DNA from 4 places in the Micromonospora sp. AB353 genome. Region 1 is predicted to be linked to each of the others. Evidence: riboswitches for the same ligand, from Rfam matches in the RefSeq annotation. Region 1 holds a riboswitch; each other region holds the start of a gene.
The links. Region 1 has a riboswitch for cyclic di-AMP ahead of ACPCK6_RS23980 (transglycosylase family protein). Riboswitches for the same ligand answer to the same signal wherever they lie in the genome.
Positions count from the first base shown of each region.

Region 2: it holds a riboswitch for cyclic di-AMP, as region 1 does, so the genes downstream of both, ACPCK6_RS03245 (coiled-coil domain-containing protein) here and ACPCK6_RS23980 (transglycosylase family protein) in region 1, are expected to answer to the same signal.
Region 3: it holds a riboswitch for cyclic di-AMP, as region 1 does, so the genes downstream of both, ACPCK6_RS08750 (coiled-coil domain-containing protein) here and ACPCK6_RS23980 (transglycosylase family protein) in region 1, are expected to answer to the same signal.
Region 4: it holds a riboswitch for cyclic di-AMP, as region 1 does, so the genes downstream of both, ACPCK6_RS05070 (C40 family peptidase) here and ACPCK6_RS23980 (transglycosylase family protein) in region 1, are expected to answer to the same signal.

Region 1 is NZ_JBMVFV010000074.1:9,309-13,561, reverse strand. It holds gene ACPCK6_RS23990 (winged helix-turn-helix transcriptional regulator) at 1-429, opposite strand, end outside; gene ACPCK6_RS23985 (LLM class flavin-dependent oxidoreductase) at 477-2,039, opposite strand; cyclic di-AMP (ydaO/yuaA leader) riboswitch at 2,211-2,356, shown strand; gene ACPCK6_RS23980 (transglycosylase family protein) at 2,355-2,999, shown strand; gene ACPCK6_RS23975 (YbaB/EbfC family nucleoid-associated protein) at 3,185-3,634, shown strand; gene ACPCK6_RS23970 (M4 family metallopeptidase) at 3,792-4,253, opposite strand, start outside.
Region 2 is NZ_JBMVFV010000004.1:71,102-75,354, reverse strand. It holds gene ACPCK6_RS03255 (helix-turn-helix transcriptional regulator) at 1-37, opposite strand, end outside; gene ACPCK6_RS03250 (carbonic anhydrase) at 205-858, shown strand; gene ACPCK6_RS03245 (coiled-coil domain-containing protein) at 916-1,944, opposite strand; cyclic di-AMP (ydaO/yuaA leader) riboswitch at 1,949-2,079, opposite strand; gene ACPCK6_RS03240 (YibE/F family protein) at 2,234-3,508, opposite strand; gene ACPCK6_RS03235 (SHOCT domain-containing protein) at 3,672-3,881, opposite strand; gene ACPCK6_RS03230 (metal-sensitive transcriptional regulator) at 4,008-4,253, opposite strand, start outside.
Region 3 is NZ_JBMVFV010000012.1:91,002-95,254, forward strand. It holds gene ACPCK6_RS08740 (HelD family protein) at 1-822, shown strand, start outside; gene ACPCK6_RS08745 (cation diffusion facilitator family transporter) at 927-1,841, shown strand; cyclic di-AMP (ydaO/yuaA leader) riboswitch at 1,986-2,116, shown strand; gene ACPCK6_RS08750 (coiled-coil domain-containing protein) at 2,121-3,197, shown strand; gene ACPCK6_RS08755 (SRPBCC family protein) at 3,223-3,675, opposite strand; gene ACPCK6_RS08760 (STAS domain-containing protein) at 3,777-4,136, opposite strand.
Region 4 is NZ_JBMVFV010000006.1:83,794-88,046, forward strand. It holds gene dcd (dCTP deaminase) at 1-435, shown strand, start outside; gene ACPCK6_RS05070 (C40 family peptidase) at 500-1,531, opposite strand; cyclic di-AMP (ydaO/yuaA leader) riboswitch at 1,545-1,679, opposite strand; gene ACPCK6_RS05075 (lysozyme family protein) at 1,918-2,541, shown strand; gene ACPCK6_RS05080 (hypothetical protein) at 2,632-3,321, opposite strand; gene ACPCK6_RS05085 (ATP-binding cassette domain-containing protein) at 3,318-4,205, opposite strand.

The DNA.
Region 1 (4,253 bases):
CGGTACGTCGTGCCCGGCGTCGCAGCGCAGCCGGGCGTGCACGGGGGCGCCGCACTTCTCGTGGGCCACCCGGACCGCCGGGCCCGCCTCGTCGGCGGCGTGCTCGTCGCCCCACTGCCGCAGCGCGACGAGCACCGGGATCAGGTCGCTGCCCTTGGCCGTGAGCACGTACTCGTCGCGGGTGCGCTGCCCGGGCTCGCGGTAGGGACGCCGGTCGAGCAGCCCGTCGGCGACGAGCTGCTTGAGTCGGGCGGCGGCCACCGGCTCGCTGACGCCGACCCGCCGGGCGAAGTCGTCGAAGCGGCGGGTGCCGAACGAGGCCTCCCGCAGCAGGAGCAGTGTGGTGCGGTTGCCGACCACCTCCAGCGCCCGGGCGATCGAGCAGTTGGCGGTGGACCAGGAGTCACGCTGCGCGAGGAGGTCCGTCATGGCGTCGACGGTACCCACCTGACTTAGGAAAACAAAAGTCAGCTACCTCACAGCTGGCCGGGGAAGAATCCGTGCCGGGCCAGCGGCTCGACGATCTGGTGCTCCTCGTACGACAGGTGCGACAGCAGCGTGTCGGTGAGCAGGTCCACCGCCTCCTGGAGCCCGGTGAAGTCGCCGGGCCGGCGGACCAGCTCCACGAGTGCCCGGTCGACGCTCTCCACCACGCCGTGGATCACCACGTGCTCCTCCTCCAGGCGGTCCAGCACTGCCGCCAGCCCGGCCTCGGAGCGGCGCAGGTGCGGGAAGATCGAGGCGTCCTCCAGCCCGTGGTGCTGGGTGACCATCGTGCAGTACGCCGCGCAGTACGCCCCGAGCGTCCAGTTGTTCTGCCGCATGGTCATCTCGTTCAGCGCGGCTCGCGCCCGGCCCGGCGAGACACTGCCCTGCTTGACCTGTTCCAGCAGGTCGCGCACCTGGGCCAGCTCCTGGCGCAGATGGTCGTGCACGTCCACCAGGTGCTGCCCGGCGGCCTGTCCCCGGGCCGGGTAGACGTGCCCGGCCGGCGGCGGCGGGGCGCTCGGGCGGGTGGACTCGTCCCAGGGGCGGCGCGCGCTCAGGCGTACCCCGGGGTCGGGGGTGGGGGTGACGCCGAGCGTGCTCGGGCCGCCGGCGGTGGTCTGCTCGTCGGCGGCCGTGCGGGTTCCGCCGGCGTGCGTGGCGCGCTCGGCGGCGACCAGCTCCCGCACGGCGGGCGCGACCTCCTGGCCGAAGATCTGGATCGCGCGCGGCTCGTCGCTGCCGAGGATGAACGTGGTGATGCCGTGCTCCAGCGTGAGCCCGGCCAGCTCCTCCACCCACTGCTCCGGCGGCCCGGCGAGGAAACCGGCCGACGAGCGGGCGAACGTGCCGGTCACGTTGAGCATGCGGCGGATCGCGGCCGGGTCGCGCCCGGCGGCCCGGGCGCCCTCGTCGACGAGCGCGTTCAGGGCGGGCAGCTCGTCGGGGCCCTTCGGCAGGTACGACAGGGACGGCAGCCAGCCGTCCGCGGCGCGGCCGACCAGGCGCAGCATGCGCGGCTTGTACGCGCCGACCCAGATGCCCACCGGATGTGCGGGCGCCGGACCGCGCTTGGCGCCGACCACCCGGTAGTGCTCGCCGTCGACGCGGATCATGCCGCGACGGTCGGTGTCCCAGACCTCGCGGATCACCCGGATCGCCTCGTCGAGCGCCTCGACGGCGGCGCCGGGGGACAGGCGCCGCCCGCCCGCCGCCTCGATCGCGTCCCAGAACGCGCCCGCGCCGAGGCCCAGCTCGACTCGGCCGCCGGTGAGCAGGTCCAGGCTGGCGACGCTGCGGGCCAGCACCACCGGCTGGCGCAACGGCAGGTTGAGGACGTTTCCGGCCAGGCGGACACGTTCGGTCGCGGCGGCCACGTAGGACATCAGCGTCCAGGTGTCCAGGAAGCCCGGCTGGTAGGGATGGTCCTGGAACGTGACCAGGTCCAGCCCGACCTGCTCGCAGAGCCGGGCTAGCGCCACCACCTGGTCGGGCTGCCCGGCGGCGGGGGTGACGAAGCCGCCGAAGGTCAGCTCGTGTCCGTGATCGGTCATCCGTCAAGCCCTCCCGTGATCTTGCCTGGCCCTGCCACCGTAGCGCCGCCGCCGGTCGCCCGGCCGGGTGAAGAGCGTCACAAGAAGTGGACGATCGTCGCAAATCGCCCCTAGCGTCGGTTTCGTTCGCAGACGCGGACACCACGGGCCGGAAACGCCAAATCCCGCCGCCGGCCCCGGTAACCGAACCTCGTGCGGGAGCGGGGGAACCACACGTTCCACGGTGCATCGTCACCTCGGGGTGAAGCCGCCACCGGCGGCCGGGCTCCTCGGCCCGAACCCGACAGCTCACCTCGTCGGCGTGGAGGAATCCACATGGCAACTGAATACTCAGCCCGAAGCCGCCGTACCGCTCTCGGAACGGTCCTGGTCGGCGCCGCCGTCGGGGCCGCTACCCTCGTCGGCCCGGCCGCCCCGGCGAGCGCGGGCGTCAACTGGGACGCGGTCGCGCGCTGCGAATCAGGCGGCAACTGGAAGATCAACACCGGTAACGGCTACTACGGCGGGCTCCAGTTCTCCCGCGCCACCTGGAACGGTTACGGCGGCCAGAAGTACGCCGCGCGCGCCGACCTGGCCAGCCGGTCCGAGCAGATCGGCGTCGCGGAGAAGGTTCTGCGCGGCCAGGGCATCGGCGCGTGGCCGGTCTGCGGCAAGAAGGGCGGTTCGACGAGCGCGGCGACCCGGTCCGAGCGGGCCACCACGAAGGCGGCACCGAGGAAGGCGGCGCCGAAGCGGGCCGCCGCGACGAAGGCGGCGCCGGAACGCGCCACGACGAAGGCGGCGCCGCGGCCGTCGTCCGGCGCCGGGGAGTATGTGGTCCGGCGCGGGGACACGCTGTCGGAGATCGCCGTGGCGCAGCGCGTCGACGGCGGCTGGCGGGCCCTGCACGAGCGCAACCGGGCAGTGGTCGGCGACGACCCGGGCCTGATCTTCCCCGGTCAGTTGCTGCGCCTGCGCTGACCTCGTCCGAGCGCCCGGCCGGTTCGCCCCGGCCGGGCGCTCGTCCGTCCGCGACACGCCGTGTGGCCGGTGTCCGGCCTGCTCGCGGCGCCGGGACGCGACCCGGACCGGCCGGTGACCGCGATTCGTCGGAGCCGGTTGCTAGGGTCACGCATGCTCGGCTAAGACGTGAAGAAAGCGCGGATATGACCAACGACCCGTTCTCGGCGGCCGCGAGCATCGACGAGCTGCTGACCCGCACGCAGCAGGCGCTCACCGCGATGCGCTCCCGGGCCTCGGCGCACGCCGACGGCGAGCCGGGCGAGCTGCTGCTCGCCGAGGGCACTGCCGCCGGCGGCCGGGTCCGCGCGGTCGCCGTCCAGGGTGGCCGGCTCGATTCCGTGACGATCGACCCGGAGCTGGCCGGCGAGCCTCTCGACGTCCTCTGCGGACACCTCGTGACCGCCGCCAACGCCGCGTTGTCCGAGCTGGACGACCGGGTCAGCGCGTCGGCCCGGGCCGACGCCGACGCGCTCGCCGCCCGGCTCGGCAGCATGGGCGACCAGGCCGAGCTGTTCGGCCGCGCGATGCACGAGGCGGCCGCCCGGATCCACCGCGACCGCGGTGCCGCGTCCCGGGCCGGGCGCGCGGTCTGACCCGACCGCACCCGCCCCGGCACGACGAGGCGCCGCACCGCACGCGGCGCCGGCCACGCGCGACGCGGCGCCGGCCTGGCACGACGAGGCGGCCGGCCTGGCACGACGAGGCGGCCGGCCGCCGGGGAGGACGACGACCGGCCGCGCTACGACACGGTCAGCTCAGGGTGACCGCGGTGTCGTCGACGACGAAGGACGTCTGCAACGAGCTGTCCTCCACGCCGCTGAACGAGATGGTCGCCGTGGTGCCCGCGAGCGACGAGATGTCGAAGGACCGCTGCACGTAGCCGGTGGCCTTGTTCAGGTTGGAGTACGTGGCCAGCGTGGTGCTGCCCGCCTTGACGGTGAGCTTGTCGTACGCGGTGCTGGTGGTCGACTCCGCGCTGTCGATGTGCAGCCAGAAGCTCAACGTCGCCCGGCATCCGGCCGGGATCGTCACCGACTGGCTGAGCGTGTCGGTGTGCGACGAGCCGTACCCGTCCAGCCACGCCTTGTACGAGCCGCCGTGCGCGGCCTGGCCGCTGTCGGTGGTGATGACGCCGGACGAGGCGCTCCAGTTCACGTTGCCCGACTCGAAGCCCGGGTTGGCGAGCTTGTTGCCGGAGCAGCCGCCCGACGG
Region 2 (4,253 bases), on a different contig from region 1:
TCCCGTCCTCAACTGGTGTGGTCGCCATGGTGGTCATGCTATGGCCACGTTCGCCACCTGCCGAATCGGCGCGGTCCGGGGCGGGGCGGAGACGGGAAAGTATGAAATGCGTATCACGAATCTTGACGGACCCCGAGGGGCGTGTGACCGTGGGTCGCGAGGCCGTTCGGCCTGGTGGTTCCCCAGGTAGACGAGGTGAGGGACATGACGCCGAGCACCCCGGAACAGGCACTGACCGAGCTGCGTGCCGGTAATCACCGGTTCGTCACGGGCGTCCCGCAGCATCCGAATCAGGACGCCGGGCACCGGGCGGCGGTGGCCGACGGCCAGCACCCGTTCGCGGTGATCGTCGGCTGCTCCGACTCGCGGCTCGCCGCCGAGATCATCTTCGACCGCGGTCTCGGTGACCTCTTCGTGGTGCGTACCGCCGGGCACACCGCCGGGCCGGAGGTGCTCGGCAGCGTCGAGTACGCCGTCACCGTGCTGGGCACGCCGCTCGTGGTGGTGCTCGGGCACGACTCGTGCGGCGCGGTCCAGGCCGCCCGGGAGGGGGTCCGGACCGGTGCCGCCCCGGCCGGGCACCTGGGCGCGGTGGTGGACGCGGTCTCGCCGAGCCTGCTGCGCGCCGCCCGCCAGGGCGTCGAGGATCTCGACGGGATCATCGACGTCCACATCGCGCAGACGGTGGAGACGCTGCTGGCCCGGTCCGCCGTGCTGGCCGAGCGGGTGGCCGCCGGGCGGTGCACGGTGGTGGGCATGTCGTACCGGCTCGCCGGTGGCGAGGTGCGGACCGTGGCGCAGGCCCCGGCCCCGCTGCCCGCCCCGGCCGCGCCCGCCGACCCGGCGCTGGCGAGCTGACCCGTACGGACGAGAAAAGGGGCCGCCCGAGGGCGGCCCCTTTTCGTGGTGTCCGGGTCAGAGCAGCGACATGTGGACGTGATCGGTGTGGTTCGACGGTCCGCTGTACGAACTCCAGCCGGTGGCCGGGAACCAGATCTGCCGGTTCCAGATGACGTAGTAGATGCCCAGCCGGTCGGCGTTGCGGATGAGGAAGGCGGCCACCTCGTTGCCGTACCGGCGGGTGTCGTTGTTGTGCCAGGGCGCGAAGCCGCTGTTCTGGAGCGACCAGTCGCACGCCTTGCCCTTGGGGTGCTCCCACGGCCCGCCGGGCCGGTAGCAGCCCACGAAGCGCTTGAAGCCGGCGCGCCGGACCTCCTTGTACGCGTGCAGCGTGCGCGGCGTGACGCAGCCCGAGGTGGTCGGGTCGTCCTCGCTGCACGACTCGGCCTTCCACCCGCCGTCGGAGGTGCGGCCGGGGGCGATCTTGGCGACCGGTGAGGTGGCGGAGACCAGGCCGCCGGTGAAGCCGAGACCGCCGACGAGCTTCAGCGCACGCTCGGCCTGCACCTTCTCGCGCTCCATCGCGTTCTTCTGCTTCTCCTGCTCGCGCACCTCGGCGTCGAGCGCGATCTTGGCCTGCTCGGCGCGGGTCTTGACCGCGTTGATGGCGGCCAGGCGCTGCGCGTTGAGGAGGTTCAGCTCGTCCAAGGCGTTGACCCGGCGGACGAACGAGTCGGGGGAGTTGCTCTCCAGCAGCATCGCCATCGCGCCCATCCGGCCGGTCCGGTAGGACTGGGCGGCGAGCTGGTTGACCTGCGGGCTGAGCGCGTCGAGTTCGGCCTGTGCCGTCTTCACCTCGGCCGCCAGCCGCCGCTGGCGGTCCTGGGACTTGGCGAGCTTCGCCTTGGCCTGGAGGAAGTTCCGGTTGGCGGAGTCGATCGCCTCGGTGATGAGCGGCGGGTCGCCGTCCTCCTCGTGGCCCGAGGGGTTGCCGGGGGCCGCCGCGGCGGGGGCCGCGGTCGCCGGGTTCGGGCCGGCCAGCACGGCCAGCGAGGCCAGCACGGCCACCACGGGTGTCAGCCAGCGGCGCAGGGGTGCCGTCACAGTGTTCCCTTCCGTCGGCCGCCGACCGGGTTAGCTGACGGGTTCGGGACGGAAGTGGCCCCTACCGCTGTCGCGGATTCACCCCATGTACCTGGTTCCCCGGTTCGCCCGTGGGCGATTGGGCGGCGGCACCGCTGGCGCCGGTGCGCGCCTTCGGCGGTGACCGGCAGCGAGGTTACCTGACAGCACTCGTGAGGATCTACGTCCGGAAGCCGACCAATAGCGAGATTTCGCCGTGGCACACCGTGACCAGCGTCGCGTTTGAATTCGATGGTCACGCTGCGGAGTGTCACCATGCGGCCTCCGTACTCCTTCCGCCGCCGAGGGCCTCCAGCGCGTCGTCCCGTCCGGCCGGCGGCGGGGGCGCGGCGGGCGCCGGCTCCGCGCCGGGCGAGCGCCGCCCGGCGGTGGTCACGATCGCGGCCAGTCCGGTCGTCAGCGGTACGGCGGCGATCAGGCCGAGCGTCGCCACCGCGCTGCGGACGATCTCCTGGGCGAGGAACTCACTGGTGAGGATCTCGCTCACCGGGCGGGAGTCGGCGACCAGCAGGAGCAGCAGCGGCAGTGAGGCGCCCGCGTACGCCAGCACGATGGTGTTGACGGTGGACGCGATGTGGGCCCGGCCGACGCGGGTCGCCGCCCGGTAGAGCTGCCGCCGGGACAGTCCGGGGTTGGCGTGCGCCAGTTCGGTGACGGTGGCCGCCTGGGTGACCGTCACGTCGTCCAGCACGCCCAGCGAGCCGATGATGATGCCGGCCAGCAGCAGCCCGTGCAGGTCCACGTCGCCCTGGAACATGGACAGCGTGGTGGCGTCCTCGCTGCCGAAGCCGGTCAGGTGGGTGGCGGACGTGGCGAGCAGGCCGAGCACGCCGGTGACCACCAGGCTGCCGAGCGTGCCGAGCACCGCGACCGACGTCTGCGCGGTGATCCCGTGCGTCAGGTAGAGCACCACGAACATGATCAACGCGGCGCCGACGATCGCCACGAGCAGCGGCGGCTGGCCGGCACCGATACCAGGCAGCACGAAGCCCAGGAGGATGGCGAAGCTGGCCACCAGGCCGCCGAGCGCGGCGAGCCCGCGCCACCGGCCGAACGCCACGATCGCGGCGGCGAACAGCACCATCAGCCAGATCAGCGGCGTACCGCGCTGGTGCTCGGCGATGTTGTAGGACTTCACCGCCGGGTCGGCCGGGTCGGTCAGCTCGACCAGGACGACCTCGTCGCCGACCGCGACCCGGGGAGCGCCCGGCCCGGCCGGGATCGGCGTCTCGACCTGCCGGCCCGCGTCCGGGCCCTGCTCGGCGGTGACCGTCACGGTGCCGCAGGGGCCACCGCCGCCCTCCGGGGCCTCCGGCGTCGGCGGGCAGGGCTCGGTGACCACCCGGGTCACCGTGCCGTGGTAGCGGGGGACGTCAGCGCCGCCGATCGGCTCCCGGTCCTGCCCGGGCCAGAGCACCAGCGCCGCGATCACGGTGAGCGCGAACAGCGGCACCACCACGGCGACGAGCAGCCGTCGTACGCCCGGCGGCGCGGCGGGCGCGGGGTGGGTGTGGTCGGCACCCATGAGGTCTCTCCCAACGGTCGCGGCGACGCCTGGTCCGCCGGACCGGTCTGGTCACCCGGCCGGCGCGGACGTGTCGACCACGTCCGGGTCGTCGTCCGGCCATGGTAGGCAGCCCGGCCGTCCGCTCCCGCACACCGTGGCCGTTGACGCGCGCACCGCGTGGTCAGGCCAGGCCGGCCCGGCGTCGCCGGTACTCGTCCTCGTCGATCTCGCCGCGGGCGTACCGCTCGTCCAGGATGCGCCGGGCCGTCGTCGGGCCCAGGTACTGCGGGCCGGTCCACCGCACGGCCGCCCAGACGAGCCCCGCCAGCACGGCGAGCACCAGCAGGGACCAGATCCACATCCAGCCCATCATCGGGCTCTGCCACATCATCGGGCCGCCCTCCGTCCGTCACCGCGGGTCCGCCGGGCCGGCCTGCCCGCCACATCGACGGTACGTCCGCCCGGGCGCGTCGGCGCGGGTCGATGTGCCCTGGCCGGAGGGGTCGAAGGTCCCCGCTCAGCCGCGCTTCATCAGGCGGCCGACGGCGGCCATCATCTCGGTCGCCATCTCGTCGGCCCGGCCCTCGGCGGCGCCCTCGTGCATGCAGTGCCGGGCGTGGCCGTCGAGCAGGCCCAGCCCCACCTTGTCCAGCGCCGCCTGGATGGCCGAGATCTGGGTCAGCACGTCGATGCAGTAACGGTCGTCCTCGACCATCTTCTCGATGCCACGGACCTGGCCCTCGATCCGGCGGAGCCGGGCGAG
Region 3 (4,253 bases), on a different contig from region 1:
ACCGAGGGGCTGACGGTGGCCGACATCGCGCTGCTGGACGAGCTGGACGCGCTGCTCGGCAAGCCGGTGCGGCGGGCCCGGCCCAAGCGCGACCCGTACCAGCTCGCCGGTGGCGTGCGCGAGCTGAGCACGTACGCCGACCGGCAGCGCGCCGCCCGCGCGGCGGCGCGGGAGCGTCCGGACGACTACCGCGACTACGCGCACGTGGTGGTGGACGAGTCGCAGGACGTCTCGCCGATGCAGTGGCGGATGGTCGGCCGGCGCGGGCGGCTGGCGTCCTGGACGGTGGTCGGTGACCCGGCGCAGACCGCCTGGACCGGCGACCCGCAGGAGCTGGACCGGGCCCGTGACCAGGCGCTGGGCCGGCGCAAGCGGCACCGCTACGAGCTGACCACCAACTACCGGAACTCGGCGGAGATCTTCGCGGTGGCGGCGGCGGAGATCCGCCGCCTCTACCCGGACCTGCCGCTGCCCGACGCGGTGCGGTCCACCGGCGTGCCGCCGGTCGAGCGCACGGTGCCCGCCGCCGACCTGCCGGCGGCCACCGTCGAGGCGGCCGAGGCGCTGCTCGCGCAGGTGGAGGGCACCGTCGGGGTGATCACGCCGGTGCCGCGCCGGGACGAGGTCGCCGGCTGGCTGGGCGGGCTCGGCGCGGGCCGCCTCCAGGTGGTGACCAGCCTGCAGGCCAAGGGCATGGAGTACGACGGCGTGGTGCTGGTGGCACCGAGCGAGATCCGGGCCGACCCCGGCTCGGGTGTGCGCACGCTGTACGTGGCGCTGTCGCGGGCCACCCAGCGGCTCACCACGCTCGATCCCGTCTGACGGACACCCGACGTTGATCCAGCCGTCACCCACAGTTCAGTTGCATACATAGCGATGTGAACATACATTGGGCCTGGCCGGTACGGGGCAGGAAGGGTGTTGGCGTGGGCGCAGGTCATGACCACAGCGGCGCGGTGACCAACGCGGCGCACCGCCACCGGGGCCGCCTCTGGGCCGCCTTCGCGCTGCTCGCCGCCCTGATGGTGGTCGAGGCGGTGGCCGCGTTCACGACCGGCTCGCTGGCGCTGCTCTCCGACGCCGGGCACATGTTCACCGACGTCCTCGGCATCGGCATGGCGCTGGCCGCGATCACCGCCACCCGCCGCGCCGGCACCGACCCGCAGCGCACGTTCGGGCTCTACCGGCTGGAGGTGCTCGCCGCCCTCGCCAACGCCGTCCTGCTCGGCGCCGTGGCGATCTACGTCCTGGTCGAGGCGGTACGCCGGTTCGGCGAGCCGCCGGAGGTGCTGGCCGGCCCGATGCTCGTGGTGGCGGTGCTCGGCCTGCTCGCCAACATCGTCGCGTTCGCGCTGCTGCGCGCCGGGGCGAAGGAGAGCATCAACCTGCGCGGGGCGTACCTGGAGGTGCTCGGCGACCTGCTCGGCTCGCTCGGCGTGATCGCCGCGGCGCTGGTCATCGCGGTGACCGACTGGTGGTGGGCGGACCCGCTGGTCGCCGTCGGGATCGGCCTGTTCATCCTGCCGCGCACCTGGCGGCTCGGCCGGGCCGCGCTGCGCATCCTGGTGCAGGCCGCGCCGGAGCACCTCCAGGTCACCGCCGTGCACGACCGGCTGGCGGCCGTGCCCGGCGTGGCCGAGGTGCACGACCTGCACGTCTGGACGCTCACCTCGGGCATGGAGGTGGCCTCGGCGCACCTGACCACCGACCCGGGCGCGGACCCGGCCGGGGTGCTGGCCGCCGCGCGGGCCGCCCTGCACGAGGACTTCTCCATCGATCACGCCACGTTGCAGGTCGAACCCGGAGCGTCGGCCGGAGTGTGCGGCAAGACCGAGTGGTGATTAGGACACACTTAAATCACTGTGGCTAATGTAGTCTTATGCCGGTTTTGCCCCGCCTAGTGGCGTTGCTCGACGGAGCCGCGCCCGGGCAGCGCCGGTAGTCTCGGTCGCGGCCGCACCCGCGGACGCCACCCGGCCCCGGTGGGGCGGCCGTCGCCTAATCGTCCGCAGGGACGAGCCGGGGAACCACGTACGTGGGGTGCATCCGCGTCAGCGGTAGGGATCTTCCGTCCCGAACCCGTCAGCTAACCCGGTCGGCGTTGACGGAAGGACGTGTGAATGCCCCCAGTGGCACCTGTACGACGGACGGCCGCCCGGTTGGCGGCCCTGCTCGTCGCGACGCTGACCCTCGGCGTCGCGACCGTTCCGGTCTCCCCCGCCTCCGCGGCGCCGGCGACCGGCCTGCTCGCCGCCGCGCCCGGCGGCGACGACGAGGGCGGCACGCCGGAACTGCGCGCCCAGCTCGACGCGGCCAGCAAGGGCTGGCTGGAGGCGAAGGCCGCGCTGAACCGGTCGGTGACCCGCCAGAAACAGCTCAACGACCAGCTCAAGACGGTCGGCGCCGAGCTCGCCGTCCGCGACGCCAAGGTCGGCGAGATCGCCGTCGTGGCGTACCGCAACGGCCGCCTGGGCACCGCCGGGGCGCTGCTGGGCAGCAGCAGCCCGGAGGGCTTCATGGACCGGGCCGCCGCGCTGGAACAGGTCGCCGCGCACGAGGACCGTACGCTGCGCGACCTGATCGCCACCCGCGACGAGGCCACCCGCACCCGCGCCCAGCTCGACGGGGAGATCCTCGAGCAGCGCAAGCAGGTGACGGTGATGGCCAAGCGCAAGGAACAGGCCGAGCGCGCCCTGGAGGTGGCGAACGACCGCGCGTCGCGCAGCAGCAGCGGCGGTGGCAGCGTCCAGGGCACCTCCGGCAAGAACGCCAAACCGGCGCCGCGCAACTCGGACGGCTCCTGGCCGTCGGAGTCGTGCAGCGTCAACGACCCGACCCCGGCGAACGGCTGCATCACGCCGCGCACGCTGCACGCGCTGCAACAGGCGAAGGCGGCCGGCTTCACCAGGTACGTCTCGTGCCACCGGCCGAGCGGCTCGGGTGAGCATCCGAAGGGGCGGGCCTGCGACTTCGCCGCGCAGAAGAACGGCTTCGGCGGCGTCGCCACCGGCGGTGACCGGACGTACGGCAACAACCTGGCCGCGTACTTCGTGCGCAACGCCGACCCGCTCGCCGTGCTCTACGTGATCTGGTTCAAGCAGATCTGGCTGCCCAGCAGCGGGTGGAAGTCGTACAGCGGCGGCAACGGTGACCCGTCCAGCGACCACACCAACCACGTGCACCTGTCGGTGTACTGAGCACACCCGGAGAGGGTCGGCCGGATCAGGCCGGCCGGCCCTCCAGGGTCGCCCCGAGACGAGCCGCCAGGCCCAGGTGAGCCGCCCGGGCCTGGCGGAACGCGTACCCGAACAGCGGCGCCGGCGCAGTCAGCGTGATCTCCACGTCGATGCGTACCGTGCCGTCCGGCTCGTCCCGCAGGCGGGTGTGGTTGCGGACGGTCGTCGCGGGTTGCTGCCGCGCCACGGTGACGACCTCGTCCTCGCTCGCGACGAGCACGTCCGCCTGGTACGTGACCGGGAAGTGCAGCGGGCCGAGTTGCAGCCGGTCGGTGATCGCGTAGCTGGCCAGCGCGCCCGGCCGGGCCGGCAGCTTCCGGACCCGGACGATCAGCGGATGCAGCTCGCCCTGGCGACTCAGGTCACCCAGCAGGGCCACCGCGTCGGCCCGGGTGCACCGGGCCTGCACGGTGTAGCTGAAGCTGTCGCTGCTCTGCAAGCGGGCCCCCTCGCCGTCGTGCGTCGCGACGATCGTCCCGTACCGACGCCGGACTGGCAACGGGTAGAAGGTCCCCTGGCCGCAGGGGGTGTGAACGGCGCTCAGGCGCCGGGCAGCACCTCGGGGGTGTCGTCGGCGAACCACGGCTCGGGCGCGCCGAACAGGCCGAGCAGGCCGGTCACCCAGAGCTGCCGGTGCACGAACCGGCTCGGCTCGGTGACCACGAGCTTGACGCCGCTGACCTCGCAGGTCTGGAAGCCCGCGACCATGGCGCTGATGCCGACCGAGTCGATGAACGTGACGAGCCGCATGTTCAGCTCGATCCGCGAGGGACGGCCCTTCGCGAGCACCTCGGCGATCGCTTCCCGCACCTCGTACGCGGTGTCGACGTCGATCTCCCCACGGGGCGCGATCTGGACGACACCACCCGGCCGCACCGACTTCACGATCGACAGGCTCACGCGAGCACCTCCACTCGCCCATGACGGGCGCCTCATCAGTACGCGGGCCGCGACCGAGAGTATTCCTCCAACGGCCCGGTCGCCACCCCCCGGGATGAGCAATTCGCGAACTGGGCA
Region 4 (4,253 bases), on a different contig from region 1:
ACGCACATCGATCCGTCGGTCCAGCAGGACGACCTGACCTCGATGGTGGAGGTGCCGGAGGGGCAGCCGTTCGTGCTGCACCCGGGCGAGTTCGTGCTCGCCTCCACGCTCGAGGTGATCTCGCTGGGTGACCAGCTCGCCGGCCGGCTGGAGGGCAAGTCGAGCCTGGGGCGGCTGGGGCTGCTGACCCACTCGACAGCCGGTTTCATCGACCCGGGCTTCTCCGGTCACGTCACGCTGGAGCTGTCGAACGTGGCGAACCTGCCGATCACGCTCTGGCCGGGCATGAAGATCGGGCAGCTCTGCATCTTCCGGCTCTCCTCGCCGGCCGAGCACCCGTACGGCTCGGCCGTCTACGGCTCGCGTTACCAGGGGCAGCGCGGTCCGACGCCGAGCCGGTCCTGGCAGAGCTGGCGCACCTGGCCGACGCGCTGACCGCGCCCGCAGTTGTTAATAGGGGCCCCCTCCTCTACCGGAGGCGTTAAGAGGGGGCCCTTCCTTACACCCGGCCGTAGCTGTTGATGTCGCCGTCGTCGACCCGCTTCATGGTGATCGGCTTGCCGGACTGGGAGGCGTGCACCACCCAGCCGTCACCCACGTACATCGCCACGTGGTGCAGGTCGCCGTAGTAGAAGACGAGGTCACCGGCGCGCAACTCGGCCCGGCTGATCCGCTTCGTCACGCCGTGCTGCTGGCGTGCGCTGTGCGGCAGCGAGACGCCGCCCTTCGCCCAGGCGGCCATGGTGAGGCCCGAGCAGTCGAAGTGGTCCGGTCCGGCCGCGCCCCAGACGTAGATCTTGCCGATCTGGGCGCAGGCGAACTTGACCGCCGCTCCGGCCGGGCCACCGGGGTAGCCGGACGGACAGGGCGCCGGGCGCAGCGGGCCGCCGCCACCCTTGCCGTACACAGTGAGCCGCAGCTTCTCCAGCTTGGCGATCTCGGCGTCGATCTGCTTCTTCTTCGCCGCGAGCTGGGCCTCGGTACGCGCCAGCCCGGCGACCATCTCGTCCAGCGGCTTCTTCTTCGCCGCCAGCTCGTCGCGCAGCGCGGCGACGGAGCGCACCTGCTCGTGCTGGCGGTGCGCGAAGCGGTCGAGCAGCTCCAGGCCGTTGACCAGGTCACCGGGCGAGCGGCTGCCCAGCAGCGCGTTGACTGTGGAGAGGTTGTCGCCCTTGTAGGCGTCGGCGGCGAGCCCGCCGACCTGGCCGAGGGCGGCGTCCACCCGGGCCTGGAGGGGTGCGATCTGGCGGCCGAGCGCGTCGGCCTGCTTGCGCCGCGCGGCGAGCTGCTCACGTACGGCGTTGACCTGTTCGATGACCGGTTCGAGCTTGTTCCAGTCGCGGTCGATCTGGGCCTCGATCTCGGCGACCGAGGGTTCGGCGTGTGCCGCCGTGGCGCCGCCGGTCAGGACGACTGCGGTGCCGACCAGGGCGGCGAGGGCTGTGGTGAAGCGGGACCAGCGGGTACGCGGCACAGCCGTGGACCGGTCGACCGACCGGCTCGACGACGGCCGCGGGGCATGGAGTGCCACCGGGCGTCCGTACTCCTTCTTCCGTACCGCCTACCGGGTTAGCTGACGGATTCGGGCGGGAAGGGAGCCGCCCTACCGCATCGCTGCGGATTCACCCCAGGTACCTGGTTCCCCGGCTCGCCCGGAGGCGACTCGGCGGTGTCGGACCGTCACCGACCGGGTTGGACGGTGAGACGTGCGGCCGACGATTCACCAGAGTAGGGACCACCGTTATCGATCCGCAACTTCCAGCGCCGTGACACTCCGTACGCGATGCGGGGCCGCACCGAGGATAGAGGTGAAATTTTCTTTCAAGGCTGATTACCCACTGGAAAGCTATTGACCCTCGCGGGTGTGCGGAGTGAGGGTGGAGACGCAGTGACCCCCATCCCTGTCCAGGAGGTTCGATGCACCTCTCCGCCCCGCCGTCGGGCAGACGGATACTGCTCGCCGCCGCAGTGGCGACAGCCACCGCGCTGGCGACGACCGGCCCGGTGACCGCCGCGCCGGACACGTCCGCGCCCGCGAGCGACAGGCAACAACAGTACGCCGCCGCCGCGGCCGAGTACGGCGTGCCGCAGAACGTACTGCTCGGCGTCTCCTATCTGGAGTCCCGCTGGGACACCCACACCGGACAGCCGAGCACCAGCGGTGGCTACGGCCCGATGCACCTGACCGACGCCGCGCACATCCTCGCCATGCCGGGCAGCGCCCACGTCGACGAGGACGAGGACCCGCGCGGCGACGACTCCCGCCCGCTGAAGCTCGACCCGGCCACCGCCGCCGCACCGGAGCGGGAGACCCCGCTGCCGCCCGCCTCGCTCCAGACGCTCGACGCCGCCGCCGCGCTCACCGGGCTCGACGCGGGCACGCTGCGCACCGACCCGGCCGCGAACATCCGCGGTGGCGCGGCGCTGCTGGCGTCGTACCAGAAGGCGCTGGGTGGGCCGTGCGTGACACCGAGTTTCGCTTACCGCCCTGCGCGGGTCGCCCGTCGTCGCGGGACCTTCGACCGTGCCGGAGCACGGTGACCAGCGGTCTTTGGGTGGAACTACCGCACCAGGTTACGCGACGTACGCCGCAGCACCAAATCGTGCCGAGTGCTCCCGGTCACCCGTCGCTCAGGCCCGGGTACGCCGCGCCCAGGCGTAGCCGGTCAGCGCCACCGCCGCCCAGAGCGCCGCCCAGCAGGTCAGCAGCAGACCCTCGCCGGCCGCGACCGGCCCGGTGAGCGCCCGCGCGGTCGCCATCACCGGCGGGGCCAGCCACGGCACGACCGAGCCGGACAGCCCGAGCACCACGACCCCGACCGCGCCGGTGACCAGCACCGCGACCCCGTAGCCGGCGCTGCGCGTCACCGCCCGGCTGGCGAGCGCGCCGAGCGCCACCGCCGCCGGCAGCGCGAGCAGGTGTGCCCAGAGCCCCAGGGCCACCCCGGCGAGCACCGGCCGCTCCCCCGGCCCGACGGCAGCGGTGACCCCGCCCAGCGGCCACGGCAGCGCCAGCGCCAGCAGCACCACGGCGAGCCCCGCCACCAGCGCCGCGATCAGCCCGGCCGCCCGTTCCCGGGCCGGGCCGGCCACCACCCGGGCCATCCGGCGCTGCACGTCGGGTTCCACGTCCAGCAGGATCTTGGTCTGCCAGGCCAGCACCGGGAACAGCACCACGGCGGAGACGCCGTAGGCCTCCGCCGGTCGGGCCCGGCCACCGCCGTAGAGGACGCCGAGGACGAGCAGGCCGGCCAGGACCGGCGCGAGCGCCCGTCCGGTACGCAGGAAGCCGGCCAACCGCAGCCGGACCAGCGCGATCACCGGGTCACCTCGGACGCCGGCCCGGGCCGGGCGGAGCCCTCGGCCTCGGCACCGGCCTGGTCCGGGGAACCAGCGGCGGACGCGCCGCCCGGCCCGCCGGTGCCCGACGGGCCGGCGGAGGCCGGCACCGGGTGCGTGGCCGGGGGCGGGACGGCGTGTTCGCGTACCCGAAGGATCTGGTGGCCGTCGGCGCGCAGGCGGGCGACGGCGGCGGCCAGCCCGGCGGCCGGCACCGCGAGCTCGACCACGGCGACGGCCGCGCCGCCCGACGACGCCTCCTCGGTCACCGTGCCGCCGGTGACCGACAGGTGCCGAGCGCCCGGGAGCCGGACCGTCTCGCCCCGGTGGTCGCTGACCAGCACCGTGCCGCCGCCGGCCAGCACCTCACCGATGATCTCGGGGACCGCCTCGCGGGCGGTGGCGTCCAGCCCCTCCCAGGGCTCGTCGAGCACCAGCAGGCCGGGCGGGCGCAGCAGCGCCTGAGCCAGGCCGACCTTCTGCGCGGTGCCCTTGGACAGCCGCGGCAGGCGTACGTCGTGGAAGGGAGTCAGGCCCAGCCGCTCCACCCAGTGGCGCACCGCCCGGTCGGCGACGGGGCCGGGCAGGCCGGCGACGCGGCCCATCGCGGACAGGTAGGCCCCGACGGTGAACGGCTGGTCGGCGGGGAAGCGTTCCGGCACCCAGCCGACGACCGGCGGCCGGTCGGTGACCCGGCCCCGGCCCGGGCGCAGCACCCCGGCGGCGAGCTGGAGCAACGTGGACTTGCCGGCGCCGTTGCGGCCCAGCACCACCGCCGCCTCACCCGGGCCGACCGCGACGTCGACCTGCCGCAGCACCCACGGGCCGTGCCGGTGGTAGCGGAGCCAGACGCCGTCGAGCCGCATGCGCCCGAGCGTGCCACACCGGACAGACGGACGGGGCCCCGCCACAGC